2 regions of the Brevibacillus choshinensis genome follow, and region 1 is predicted to be linked to the other one. Evidence: riboswitches for the same ligand, from Rfam matches in the RefSeq annotation. Region 1 holds a riboswitch; the other holds the start of a gene.
What was found. Region 1 has a riboswitch for S-adenosylmethionine ahead of JNE38_RS29330 (BMP family lipoprotein). Riboswitches for the same ligand answer to the same signal wherever they lie in the genome.
Positions count from the first base shown of each region.

Region 2: another riboswitch for S-adenosylmethionine. It lies ahead of JNE38_RS29840 (MetQ/NlpA family ABC transporter substrate-binding protein); the one in region 1 lies ahead of JNE38_RS29330 (BMP family lipoprotein).

Region 1 covers NZ_CP069127.1:5,893,445-5,900,427, reverse strand. The annotation lists gene JNE38_RS29345 (MarR family winged helix-turn-helix transcriptional regulator) at 1-405, opposite strand, end outside; gene JNE38_RS29340 (DUF3298 and DUF4163 domain-containing protein) at 611-1,228, opposite strand; gene JNE38_RS29335 (methyl-accepting chemotaxis protein) at 1,399-2,877, shown strand; SAM riboswitch class I at 2,953-3,064, shown strand; gene JNE38_RS29330 (BMP family lipoprotein) at 3,283-4,347, shown strand; gene JNE38_RS29325 (ABC transporter ATP-binding protein) at 4,444-5,973, shown strand; gene JNE38_RS29320 (ABC transporter permease) at 5,948-6,983, shown strand, end outside.
Region 2 covers NZ_CP069127.1:6,019,202-6,026,184, reverse strand. The annotation lists gene JNE38_RS29870 (IS3 family transposase) at 1-115, shown strand, start outside; gene JNE38_RS29865 (YxcD family protein) at 189-488, opposite strand; gene JNE38_RS29860 (hypothetical protein) at 476-919, opposite strand; gene JNE38_RS29855 (FAD-binding oxidoreductase) at 1,040-2,416, opposite strand; gene JNE38_RS29850 (methionine ABC transporter permease) at 2,505-3,167, opposite strand; gene JNE38_RS29845 (methionine ABC transporter ATP-binding protein) at 3,167-4,204, opposite strand; gene JNE38_RS29840 (MetQ/NlpA family ABC transporter substrate-binding protein) at 4,242-5,072, opposite strand; SAM riboswitch class I at 5,204-5,307, opposite strand; gene JNE38_RS29835 (DUF2294 domain-containing protein) at 5,523-5,879, shown strand; gene JNE38_RS29830 (ABC transporter substrate-binding protein) at 6,152-6,983, shown strand, end outside.

The DNA of each region.
Region 1 (6,983 bases):
ATTCAGATTATCGTTCATCTTTTTCAGTATGCGGTTAAAGGTAGAGAGATCCTCTTCAGAGATGTCGCGCAGAGCAGCCGTTTCCAATTGGACAGCGGCCTCCAGCCATTCCGGGAACTTTTCCGCCGCTTGGGGCGAAAGGGAAACGTAGCGCTCTCGTTTATCTTCCCCTTCTGCGCGTATGACCCAGCCCATTTCCTCCAAACGGGTCAACGTCCGAGTGATGGTGGGAGCCTCTACGTGGAGGTAGTTGCTGATCTGCACCTGCGTCAAGGTGTCGCGATAGTGCAGGCACATGAGGATGCCCCATTGGGAGCTGTAGAGTCCCATGGGCGAGAGGACTCCATTCAGTTTTTTACTGAAGACTCTGGCGGTTTGACTGATTTTATGTCCGTAATATTGCATGATATCCTTCCTCCAAGAAAACGAGTCCGATATTCCATACACTTGATTGCTTAAGTAAATATGTACAATTAACATACTATCAGGTCCAGACATATAAGTAAACACTTATTTGTATATGAAGGATCAGCATAAGCGTTAGCAAAGGCAAATAGACTGATGCCTTTTTGCGAGCGCATCAGCCTGTCTTTACCGTTCCCATTCGCTCCTAACTAGCGGCCAGGATGCCCAGTGGTCCCGCTTCATTGCTAATGGACTCCAGATCGTAGACGGATATCGGAAACATGGGAAAACCGACGTAATAGGGCGTGATTTCATAGAGCTGAAAGTAGATGACCAGTGTTTTGTCAGCGAGATAAAAATCTTGGTCTGGCTTGATCGGGGTGAAGTTGCCCAATGTGGGGATCTGCCTTTCCTTGATCTGTGCCTTGATGTGGTCGGATAATACCTTGACGTAGTGGCTTCCTGGCTTGAACAGGTCCCTCAGGGAAAAGACCTTACCCGTGTCGACATCAGCGGAGACCGATCCGAGAAACGTCATTCCATGTGCCATTTGCGGCGTATAGGCATAGTTGGTGAGAGTGGCGCTGACGATGCCGCGTTGGTTGTTTTTGATCTCGTAGGTGCCTTGCATCTGGGTATTTCCCTGGACCTGGACTCTCTGCTGCTCGTGAATGAGGCCATGGACGGTTTGCAGCAGGGAACGGTTGATTTGCTGCTCAGCCTGGTGGTTGGATAGTCCGGACAGCTGAGGGTAGTAGATGGTGGTGGAAGGATTCTTGATCGTACGCGTCAAGATCGTGACGGGTAAACGGTTTAATTCCACTTTTTTCGTCCTTTCCATTCAAAAGATAGGTATCTGTCGTATCAGCGTATTCCGATTTGGGCGAAGTGGTTTCTACCGTTCGCAGTTTTTTCACAGATAGAGGAACATTTCTCCATCTATAATGAGAAAAGAATCCGATATTACCAATAGAGGGCAAGGAGGGATACAGGATGATTCAGCTGGTGAAGGGTACCTTGACCAACAAGGAAGGCTTCATGATTTTTGTTCTATGGAATCATTTATGGATGGCCGGGCTGATTGCATTCCAGGAAAATGTGAACTTCTGGTTCGTCAGTTCGTTAGGGTTGCTGGTGACCTTGATCGTATCGCCGTATTATTTCATCCGCAAAGACAGCGCCGTTATTCGTTATCTGGTTGCAATTGGACTCATGTTTTATGCCATCTCTTTCGATCATTTTAGCTCGTACCAGGAAATAGCGTTTCTGGCATTTATCATCATGGGATTTTTGGCAGCCTACTTAGACTGGAAGCTGGTCGTTTTTGCGGGAATCACCGAGATCATTGTCACGTTAGTGGGCTATTACACCGGAACCTACCAGATATTTACCGGGAATTTCAACGCAGTCAATCTCGAGGTGAGAATCGTAGCCATCCTGATGATGATGGCGGCGGTGACGTACCTCTGTCTGGCAGGACAAGCCTCGCTTAGAAAAGCAAACACGGCAAGAAAAGAAGCCGAGGAAAAAGAGCAGCGACTGGCTGAGATGCTGGGACACATCAAAGTGATGACCGAGCAGCTCGACCGTACAACTGAACATGTGCATGAACATGCCGAGGGAACCAAGCGCAACACGGACGACATGATGATCGCCTTCAAGGAAGTCGCCACTGGCATGGAGTCTCAGGCAAACTCCACCGTAAAGATCGAGGAGGAAGTGCAGTCGATCGATCAGGAAATTGTCGAGGTGACTACTCAGGCGAACGCGATGAAGATCGAATCCGACCAGAGCAATTTGCGTCTGGCGGAGAGCATCGGGATGATGAACGAGCTATCCCAGCAGATGGAACAAATCGTTCAGGCCGTCACGATTGCAGCTTCGACAATCCACCAGCTCAATCGCCAAGCCAATCGCGTAGAGGAAATTGTCGGGGCGATCAACCAGATTGCCACACAGACCAATCTGCTGGCGCTGAATGCAGCCATCGAATCGGCGCGGGCTGGTGAGCATGGACGAGGCTTTGCAGTCGTGGCTGACGAAGTGCGCAAGCTGGCTGAGCAAAGTGCCACTGCGACGCAGGAAATCACCGAGATCTTAAAATCCCTCCATCAGGAAAGCGAAAATGCTGTCCAACAAATCAGCACGGGAGAGGGATCTGTCGCCAAAGGGCAAGAGCTGGCAGTCAAAACCGTCGCATCGATCGAAGCCGTACGCGCAGGGATGGTTACCTTCTTGGCTGCGGCAGAGCATGTTCGCTCCAGCATGGACAGAGTAAAAATGCGCTCAGGGGAAGTAGCGGCTGAGATGTCTACCATTACAGCCGTTACGGAGGAGTCGGTAGCCAATCTGGAGGAGCTGTTCGCTACTGCGGAAAATCAGCATCAAAAGGTGCGGGAAATCACAGAGGAGCTGGGAGAGCTGAACGCGTTGTCCCATCGCCTCCAGCAGACGTTTCATGCAAAGGATTAGAGGGAATAGAAATAATAATTGCATTTTTGTTTCGTTCTGCTAGAATTGATTTAATTAAAATCCTATCAAAATACTACCTTATCTAGAGCGGCGGAGGGACTGGCCCGATGAAGCCCGGCAACCACTGTACATGTACAGACTGGTGCCAATTCCTACAAGACAGGGAGAATGTCTTGGAAGATGAGGAAGAGGACCGTTCCGGACGTAAACTCTTCCTCAGGGAAGAGTTTTTTATTTGTCTAGCGCAAGTGAAAAAGAGAAAATGCGACAGCAAAAACGAACGATAACTGTATTTTTTTGTGAAATGTACGTAATTTATATTGATTTTTTGGTATAAAAACCGTACATTACATATGTGAATAGATAAAAACGAATTTAGAGGCTCTAGATAGAGAGGGGTACACCATGAAGAAACTATTGTTGGCTTTGACCACATTCGCCGTACTGGCAGCTGGATGCTCGGCGGGAGGCAGCTCTCCGACAGGAGGCAGCTCTCCGGCAGGAGGCAGCGCTCCTGCTGAAAAAGCAGAAGGACAAGCAGCAGGACAAGAGGGAGCGGCGAAAAAACGCATTGCCCTGATCCTGCCGGAGAAAATCGGTGTCAACCCGTTCTTTCAACAAATGGATGAAGGTGCCAAGAAAGCCGGCCAGGAGTTTGGCGCAGAAGTAAAAAGCATCGAGTCTACGGACCATGGAGCGATCGAGGAAAATCTTCGCGTCGCAGTGGCAGAAAATTATGATCTGATCATCACTTCTTCGTTTGAAGCAGAAGATGCGCTGAAAAAAGTAGCGGCAGAGAATCCGGATCGCAATTTTGCGATTATCGATACCGTAGTTGATTTGCCAAACGTCCGCAGCGTTACCTTCCGTGAGCAGGAAGCTGCCTATCTGATGGGGGCGGCTGCTGGACTGGCTACCAAAACCAACAAAGTCGGCATGGTCGTAGCGATGGATATTCCTCTCCTGAAAAAATGGACAGGTGGATTCCAAGAGGGGATGAAGGCGACAAATCCGAACGCGGAGTTCCTCGTGAACTACGTGGGCAGCTTCTCTGACCCGGCAAAAGCGAAAGAGCTGGCTTTGCTCCAAGCATCCAAAGGCGCCGACATCATTAACGGTGCGGCAGCGGTTGGCGATCTGGGCGTGTTTGAGGCAGCGAAGGAAAAAGGCTTCTACACTTCTGGTCAAGACGTAGACCGTACATCCATCGATCCCGCTCACATCGTGCTCTCTCAGCTGAAAGGCACCGATGCGGCAGCGTACGAAACCGTGAAGTCCTTTGTCGAAGGCAACCTGAAGCCAGGTGTAGTGACCTACGGATTGAAAGAAAAAGGCGTGGGTGTAACCTATGTGACCCACGAGAGCAAAACGCCGCTGAACCCGTTCATCGGCCAAGAAGTGATCGATAAAGTGAAGGCTATCAATGACGAGATCGTAGCAGGCACACGTAAAGTTCCTGACTCGTTCTAATAGCTGGCAGCACTCGTGCATTTAGGTGACCGACTACAGCTGTGTAGTCGGTCGCTTGTGTATTCGGGAGGAACGTGAAAAGAAGGAGGAGCGGGAATGGCGCATCGCTTGGAAATGAAGCAGATGACCAAGAAGTACGGAGAATTTACGGCCAACGATCAAGTGTCCTTCACCCTGGAAGCAGGCGAGGTCCATGCCATCGTCGGGGAGAACGGAGCGGGAAAAACGACACTGATGCGCATGCTGTACGGGATGGAGCAGCCGACAGAAGGCGAGATTCTGCTGAACGGCAAGCCGGTCGCATTCCGAGGGCCGAACGACGCGATTCGGAACGGCATTGGCATGGTGCATCAACACTTCATGCTTTTTGGAGATTTTACGGTAGCGGAAAACATTGTGATTGGGTACGAACCCAAGCAGGCGGGATTCTTCCGGCGCAAGGAAGCGGTAGAAAAGGTGCGTGCCTTGAGCGAGGAGTACCGAATCCCCATCAATCCCCTGACACAGGTGTCCGCTTGCTCGGTCGGCGAGCAGCAGCGTGTAGAGATTTTGAAGGTGCTCTACCAAGGGGCGGAAATTATCGTGCTGGACGAACCGACCGCTGTGCTTACTCCTTTGGAAGTCAAAGATTTGCTGCAGACGATCCGGAATCTTGCAGCGAGCGGGAAAAGCGTCATCCTGATTACGCACAAGCTGCAGGAGGTCATGGAAGTAGCGGATCGGATCACCGTGCTGCGCGGAGGACGTGTGACCGGGACCGTTTCCCAAAGCGAGACCAATGTCGACGATCTGGCGAGGCTGATGGTGGGCAGGGAGCTGGAGGAGCTGAGCCAGCGGGTCCCATTGGAAGGCAAAAGGCTGCTGCACGTGGACCGGGTGACGATGCGAGAGAAACAGACGCTGCTGGATCATGTCAGCTTCTCCATTCACCATGGGGAAATCGTGGGGATCGCAGGTGTATCTGGAAACGGCCAGTCTGAGCTGCTGCAAGCCATCAGCGGCTTGCGACCCATTCAGGAAGGCAAAATCCATCTGGACGGTACCGATGTCACCAACAAGTCGGTGGAGGCGATCCGTCAGGCAGGGCTGGCGCATATTCCGGAAGACCGCTATCTATGGGGGACCGCGAAGCTGGAAAGCGTCGAGGAAAACGCGTTGATGGGCTATCAGCGGAAGCCGGAATTTTATCGTCGAGGCGTCATCCTGCGTGACTCGTTCCGTCAGGTCGTTCGTGGCTGGGTGGACCGCTTTGCGATCAAGACAGGCTCCAGGCAGCTGCAAGAGCTGGCAGGCAACCTTTCAGGCGGAAATTTGCAAAAGCTGATCGTCGCAAGAGAGCTGGGGCAGGAAACACCCCTGCTGATTGCCGCGGAACCGACTCGCGGCGTGGATATCGGAGCGATGGAACACATTCATCAGGCACTCATTGAAAAGCGAAATAACGGGGATGGGATCTTGCTCGTCTCGTCTGAGTTGTCGGAAATTCTCGCCTTGTCAGACAGGGTTTTGGTCATGTACAAAGGGCGAATCGCTGGTGAGCTGGCACGATCGGAAGCAACAGAAGAAAAAATCAGCGTGTTGATGGCAGGAGGAAATGTTCATGGCAGCGATCAGAGAGCTGTGTAAGTCGTTGGTTCAGCCGGTCCTCGCAGTCATGATCGGGCTGCTGACGGGAGCGGTAGTGATTGCGGCAGTCGGCGAATCGGTCATTGGAACGTACCAGGAAATGTGGAAGGGTGCCTTTGGCAGCTTTTATTTCTTCACTTCCACGCTGGCACGTGCGACGCCGATCATGCTGATTGCGCTGGGGCTTGCCCTGGCCTTCCGTGCAGGGGTTTTTAACTTGGGAGCTGAGGGGCAAATGGTGCTGGGCGCAATCAGTGCGACACTCGTAGCGATTTATTTGCCAGCGCCGGGAATCGTGAAAATGCTGGCCGGAATCCTCGTGGGAATCACAGTTGGCGGTTTGTGGTCCCTGCTGGCAGGGTACATGGAGGCAAAGTTCCGCATTCCCCTGCTCATTTCCACACTCCTGTTCAACTATATTGCGGTGCTGTTCGCCAGCTATCTGGTGAGTGATCCGTTTCAAGACAGAACGGGTTCGGCAGCTCTCGCCCAAACCGTAATGCTGGAAAAAAGTGCATGGCTGCCCAAGCTGTTTTCCGGAATGAGCGTGCATGCGGGCTTTTTCTTTGCGATTGCAGCTGCTCTGCTGTTGTTCTGGGTGATTCGGTTTACGCCATTCGGCTATGAGGTTAAAATGCTCGGCCAAAATCCGCTGTTTGCAAGGTACGGCGGGATTAACCAGATCAAGGTGATGCTGACCGGGATGTTTGCCAGTGGTGGCTTGGCTGGATTGGCCGGAACAGTAGAAGTGCTGGGAGCGCATTACCGTTTTGTGGATGGCGCGCTGACTGTCCCCAACTTTGCCTGGACGGGCATGATGGCGACGCTGCTCGCTAATTCCAACCCGATCGGGATCATTTTCACCTCGATTCTTCTGGCAGCGTTCCAGACAGGGGCAATGGGTGTGGAACGAAATACGGAGGTTCCGCTGGAGCTGGCCAGCGTCATCCAGGCGGTGCTGATTCTATTCATTTCCGCCAAGTTCAGCTATGACTGGTGGAAAAAACGCA
Region 2 (6,983 bases), 130 kb from region 1:
AGATGAGGCACAAAGGCGAATTGAAGAATATATTCAATTCTACAATCAAAGTCGACCACAACGAAGATTAAAAAAGCTGACGCCTGTTGAATTCAGACGTCAGCTGTCGGCCTAGCGACCGGGGTTTTTCATACTGTCCACTAAATGGGGTCTTGACCAGTGTTCGAATTGGCTTTATTGTTGATGATTTAGCTTTGGTAGGTGACGTAGGCGAGGATCCCTTCCTCGTCATCCAGTACCAGCTCGATGCCGGCAGAATACGGATTGCGCTGAAGCTGCGTCTCCAGGTAGAAACGAATGGCTTCGATCAAGTTGATCTCGATGAAGACTTGCTTCCTACCCATGGTGTAGACCTCGGCAGAAAAACCGTACTCCTCGTCCCACATCAGTTCAACCTCGACTTCCTGCGGTTGAATCTGCTTCTTGCTCGCCACATGCAGGCAGATGGCGTTGATCAGTACTTGTTCATCAAACGTTATCTTTTCCATGTGTTCAATTCCTGTTTCTTCTGGCGCTGCGTTTTAAAGTAAACGAAAACTTTGCGGATCAAGACGATCACGGCAACGATCGCCAGCATGTTGATCAGGAAGCCGAAAATGGCGCCCAGTGCCCCCATATTGCCGAACAGTCCGCCAAACAGCATACCTGCCAGTCCACCAACCAAGAGACCTTTCATGAAGCCGCCGCTTTTGCTTGGAGCTGCAGTCGCAGGGGTGCTGGTAGGAGTAGTCGTGCTTTTATTGGTAGAAGCATTTACATTCGAATCACCTTTAGTCGGTGTTTGTGTGTTCGTCGGAGCCGTATTGGAATTGAAGGATTTTTTACCGGATTTGTAGCCTTTTGCGTCTGCGTGATCGATAAATCCGCCAGATGCGAAAACGAGTGTTACGGCAACCAAAAGCATGAGCAGTTTTTTCATGTGTTTGTAGTAGCCCCTCTCTTTGATATGACCCTATGGACATAAGTGTACACTAATATCATATCGATTTCCACCAAACATTCCGTGAACAATATGGAAAAATGGTAGTGGCGGAAACTGTCAATCTAGAATTTTCCCCGGATTCAAGATGTTGTTCGGATCGAATTGCTGTTTGATCAGCTTCATCCAAGGAAGTGTATCGGCATGCTCCAGCTGGAGATATTTCTTCTTTCCGATCCCGATGCCGTGTTCCCCTGTGCAGGTTCCTCCTTTTCGCAGGGCATATTCGACGATCTTGACGTTAACCTCTTCAGCGAGCTGCACTTCGGCGGGATCTTGTTTGTTGAACATGAGGCTGGTGTGAAAGTTGCCATCCCCGACATGGCCCAGGACACCGCCAGCCAATCCGCTTTGATCGATGACTTCACGCGCGTACACCACAGCATCGGTCAGTTCCGAGAGGGGAAGGCACACATCGGTGATCATCATTTCTCTTCCTGGATAGCCGTGCTTAAAGGCGTAAGCGATATGATGTCGAGCTTCCCATAGCTTTGCCCTTTTCTTGGAATCTGTTTCAACTAAAAAGTCCACGCAGCCATTTTCAGCTAGCAGCTCCTCGGCAAAGGCGACATCGTGAGCCAGACCGGCTTCGTTGCCATGAAATTCGAGGAACAAGGTAGGCTGCTCCAAATAGTCCGTTTCGCTGTGCAGATTGACCTGGCGAATCGAGGTGCTGTCCACCAGCTCGACACGAGCGATGGCGATTCCGGCTGCCAAGAGGGACATAGCTCCATCGACTGCTGCCTTTACTGTGGGGAATGTGGCGCGGCCGGCAACCACGGTCTCGGGAATTCCGTACACTCTGAGGGTAATCTCTGTAAAGGCACCGAGTGTCCCTTCCGACCCCACAAACAATCCGGTCAGATGATAGCCCGAAGATGATTTGGCGGACAATCCACCGGTGCGAATGATCGATCCATCCGCCATGACGACCTCGAGATCACGGACTTGGCTGCGCATGATGCCATAGCGCACACTGGTGGTGCCGCTCGCATTGGTCGCTGTCATGCCTCCGATGGTAGCGTCTGCACCTGGATCTACAGGGAAGAAGAGGCCGTGCTTTTTCAGTGCTGCATTGAGCTGGGTACGGGTGACACCGGGCTGAACCCGGACCAGAAAATCTTCGGGACGCACCTCGATAATCTGGTTCATTTGCTGAAAATCGATGGAGATCCCGCCTTTTAGAGGGATGCAATGGCCTTCCAGACTGGACCCGGCGCCAAAGGGGACGACAGGGATAGAGCGCTCGCCTGCGTATCTGAGAATAGCCGAAACCTCTTCTTTGGAGGTGGGGAAAACGACCACATCCGGCAATACGGGGGTGTGATGGGACTCATCTTTGCTGTGCTGGTGAAGCATGGTCTCGTTCGTCGTGGCACGATCGTCTGCTGTGATTCGTTTCAGATCCTCGAGTAATGTCTGTGGGATGCTGCCCATAAGGAAATACCTCCATTAGCTGTATTCTTCTTCGGTTTGCGATAGTACAAGAACCTCTAACCGTTGGACAGTTAGAGGTTCACGTGTTTTACGCGCTCTTTTTCAGTTTTCTCGCTGCCCAGTTGCCGAGGGATTGGATCAGCTGGACGAGAACGACGAGAATGATAACCGTGATGACCATCACTTCGATATCCCATTGCTGGTAGCCGTAGCGGAGGGCGAGATCGCCGAGGCCGCCTGCACCTACAGCCCCTGCCATCGCGGTCGCACCGATCAGACCGATAGTGGCGATCGTCAGGCAAAGTACGATACCGGGACGGGCTTCACGAAGCATGATGCGGAAAATGATCTGGGTACGGGAAGCACCCATCGCTTGATACGCTTCGATCACACCGCGGTCAACGTCGAGCAGGGCTGTCTCCATCAAACGGGAGATGTAAGGTGCCGTATACACGATCAGTGGAACGATGGCCCCCTCGATTCCGATGGATGTCCCAACGACCAGCTCCGTAAAAGGAATGATCGCCACCATCAAGATAATGAACGGAAGGGAGCGCACGACGTTAATGATGGTATTCAGGATGTGATAGATCCATTTGTTCGGAAACAGATGATTGCCTTGTGTAATCACGAGCAGGATCCCGAGCGGAATGCCGATCAATGTGGCGACGAACAAGGAGAAGCCGACCATGATGACTGTTTCTTGCAACGACTGTCCAAAGACAGGAATCATTTCTGCCAAGCGATCCATTATCGGGTAACCCCCTCTCGTGCCACGATATCTACGTTGTATACAGATTGGCGAAGGAACTCGATGCCTTCATTTACGTCCTTTTCCTCGCCGGAAATATGCAGGAGCAAAATCCCGAGCGCCGTTCCCTTGATCGAGGTGATGGAGCCGTACAATAGATTGGTGCTCACCGGAAAGCGAGCAGACAAGGTGCCGAGAACAGGATCGAGTGCGGCGTCTCCACGGAATGCGACCCGGAGAATTTTCGCTGCAGGGCCTGTCTGCTTGATTTTCGACAAGATTTCATGTGGCACATCGTCATCAAAAATGGTTTTGATGAAGTTGCGAGTAGTCTGCTGCTGAGGATTGCTGAAAATATCGAGCACAGAGCCCTGTTCGATGACCACACCGTTTTCCATGATGGCTACGTTGTCGCAGATTTTTTTAATGACCTGCATTTCGTGTGTAATCAGCACGATGGTCAAATTGAATTTCCGGTTGATGTCGAGAAGCAGCTCCAGGATGGAGTCGGTAGTCTGCGGATCGAGTGCAGAGGTGGCTTCATCGCATAAAAGGATCTCCGGATCTGTAGCCAGGGCACGGGCGATGCCGACGCGCTGCTTTTGTCCGCCCGATAGCTGAGAAGGATAGGAGTTTGCTTTATCTTCGAGGCCCACCAACCGCAAGAGATCTTCTACCTTCTGCTTGATTACATCTTTGGGTACCCGGTTCATTCGCAAAATCTCGGCTACGTTGTCAAAGACGTTATAGGAGGACAAAAGGTTGAAATGCTGAAAGATAATCCCGATTTTTTTGCGGGCTTGGCGCAATTCCTTTTCTTTCAGCGAAAGCATATCCTGACCGTTGACTACGACGGAGCCGCTGGACGGTTTTTCGAGCAGGTTGATCGTGCGAAGCAGGGTGCTTTTCCCTGCTCCGCTGAATCCGATCACGCCGAAGATTTGTCCTTTTTCCACGTTCAGTGATACGCCCTTCAAGGCTTGAACCTGTTTGTTTCCCACCGTATACGACTTATGGATGTCGGTTAGCTGTATCATCTCTCCAGTCTCCTTGTTGTTCGATAGTTAGTGTAGCTTACCAGGATGGGAGCACAGCTCCTTCAAAGTGTTCGTCGATGAATTTTTTCACTTCTTCAGAACGATAAATCTCAACCAGTTTTTTCAGTGCAGGGTTGTCTTTGTTTGCTTCGTTTGCAGCCAAGACGTTTACGTATGGAGAATCGGATGTTTCAGAGAAGATGGAATCCTTTTTCGGATTGTAGCCTGCTTCCATCGCAAAGTTGGTGTTGATGCTCGCTAATTCTACGTTGTTCAGGGAGCGTGCCAGGAAAGCAGCTTCCAGTTCTTTAAATTCCAATTTTTTCGGGTTTTCGATGATATCCAATGGAGTGGCCTTATTGCCTACGCCATCCTTCAGTTTGATCAGACCGGCTGCTTGGTACAGCAACAGTGCACGAGCACGGTTTGTTGGGTCGTTTTGGATACCCACTACGCCGCCTTCAGCGACTTCTTCCACTTTCTTGTGCTTGGTGGAGTAAAGACCCATTGGGAAAGTTACTGTTTTGCCAATTTCGACAATCTTGGTTTTGTGGTCTTCGTTGAATTTGTCCAGAAACGGAATGGTTTGGAAGCTGTTTGCATCCAGGTTTCCTTTATCGAGAGCTTGGTTTGGCTGCACGTAGTCATTGAATACAACGACTTCTACTTCCAAACCTTTTGTTTTCGCCACTTCTTTTACTTTGTTCAGGATTTCTTCGTGAGGTCCAGCGGTTACGCCGACTTTGATTTTCGTTTGCTCGGCAGCGGTCCCTCCTGCAGCCGGAGCAGCCTCCTGTTTACCTCCGCAAGCAGTCAGCAAGGATGCTGCGAGCAATAGTGAGCTAAGCAAAATTCCTGTCTTTTTCATGATGTGTTTCTCCCCTTTTGTCTAATGAGTGTTTATGTTTTGAAAAATAAAAACCGTTGGAATTAAGAAAAACCTCTTCCCGGAAGAAGAGGTCGTCGTTAACTGTCGCAGCTGGTCAGTCACTCATTCCTCTCTTATCTTCCGGAATTTCTTCCGCTGGATTTGGCACCATACCGTGTTCGGGTAGGTTGCCGAGGCATCATGGGGCCAGTCCCTCCGCCTCTCTTTATAAGAGATTGAGATATGCAGTTAAATAAGTGGTAATTCTTATTTGGATAGTTGGATTATAGCTCGCATTTTTAAACGTGTCAAATGTTATTCGACAACTTTTTTATATTCTGAATGTTGGTAAATTGATCAAAATACGAATGATTGCTTGATAGAAGCGTTTATCATATGTATAATGAGAAAAAATCAATAAGCCTGATACTTACTCTCGCAGGTGATGTCATGACTATACAGGACACAAACGAAAGCAGAAAAAAGCTATCTGCGATCTACAACGAGATAGCTAAGGAGTTGTTCGGCTTTGGGACAACTTTACTGAGAGTAACTATCGAAAATAATATGATTACCTTCTATGCCAAGCATCGGCGCTCACCGCGTTCGGCTGCATTGGAAGGCGAGGCTCCTGCTCTGAAGCTCGAGGTGGACTTCCGAATGTCGCTTCTATATAAGAAGAAGCTTCGCGAACGTTTGGAGGAAGACATGAATCTCGACATGGAAGCTGTACTGAGAGATTATGACGCTGCCACACAGCTGGCGATCACAAACGTCATTTTGGCTGAATCACAATCGAATACCTGACGGAGTCGTTCGGATTTTCCCTTTGGATCTATCTGAGGGGAAGACCGGCGGCAACGGCAAAACGGGTGTCGCTATTCTTTGTTTACGAAGAAAAGTGCTCTTGTTTAGAATGAATGTTCTAATCAAGGGTACTTTTCTTTTCTTTTTTTACCATTTTCTTCTAGATAAAGGTGTGATGGCGAATAGACCAATGATGCCGAGGGAAACAATCAATTGGATTAGAATACGTGCTCCATTATCTGAAAGAGAAACCAAAAACGGAGGAATACAAGATGAAAAAGTGGTTAACAGGAGTTCTTTCCTTTTCGATGATTTCAATGGCGCTCGCAGGGTGCGGCAGCAGCGAGCAGCCGAAAGAAAATGCAGCTGGCGGAGCAGCGAGCGGCGAGCCGAAAAAGCTGGTGATCTCCACCTGGGGTTTTTCCGAGGATTTCTTCCGCAAAGAAGTGTATGAGCCGTTTGAAAAAGAACATAACGTCAAAATTGTTCTGGAAATCGGGAACAATGCAGAGCGTTTGAATAAAATTCGCCAAGGCAGCTCCGATGTGGATCTGATTTATCTTTCCGACTACTATGCGCAGCAAGGAATCGAGAGCGGTGCCTTTGAAAAAATCGATCGCAGCCGCATTCCAAACCTGAAAGAGATCTACGACATCGCAAAAGCGCCGCTGGGTGAAGAGTACGGACCAGCCTACACCATCGGACAATTCGGGATCGCTTATAATCCGAACGTGATCAAAACGGAAATCAAGAGCTGGAAGGATCTGTGGAGCCCTGAAGTGGCAGGCAAGCTGACACTTCCAAACATTACGTCGACGACTGGCCCTATGATTCTGGATGCGGCTTCCCAAGTGGCAGGCAGCAAAGAATTCAATGAAGACCAAGCATTCGCGAAAATGAAAGAAGCGAACAAAGGCGTCGTGAAATACTACGACAAGACCTCTGAATATGTAAACATGTTCAGCCAAGAAGAAATCGCAGCAGGCCCGATCATGGAAATGTACTTCAAAGACATCCAGGCGGCTGTTCCAGAAGCGAAGTTCGTGACACCGGAAGAGGGCGGCTACGCGGTCATGAACACCGTGAACATCGTAAAAGGCAGCA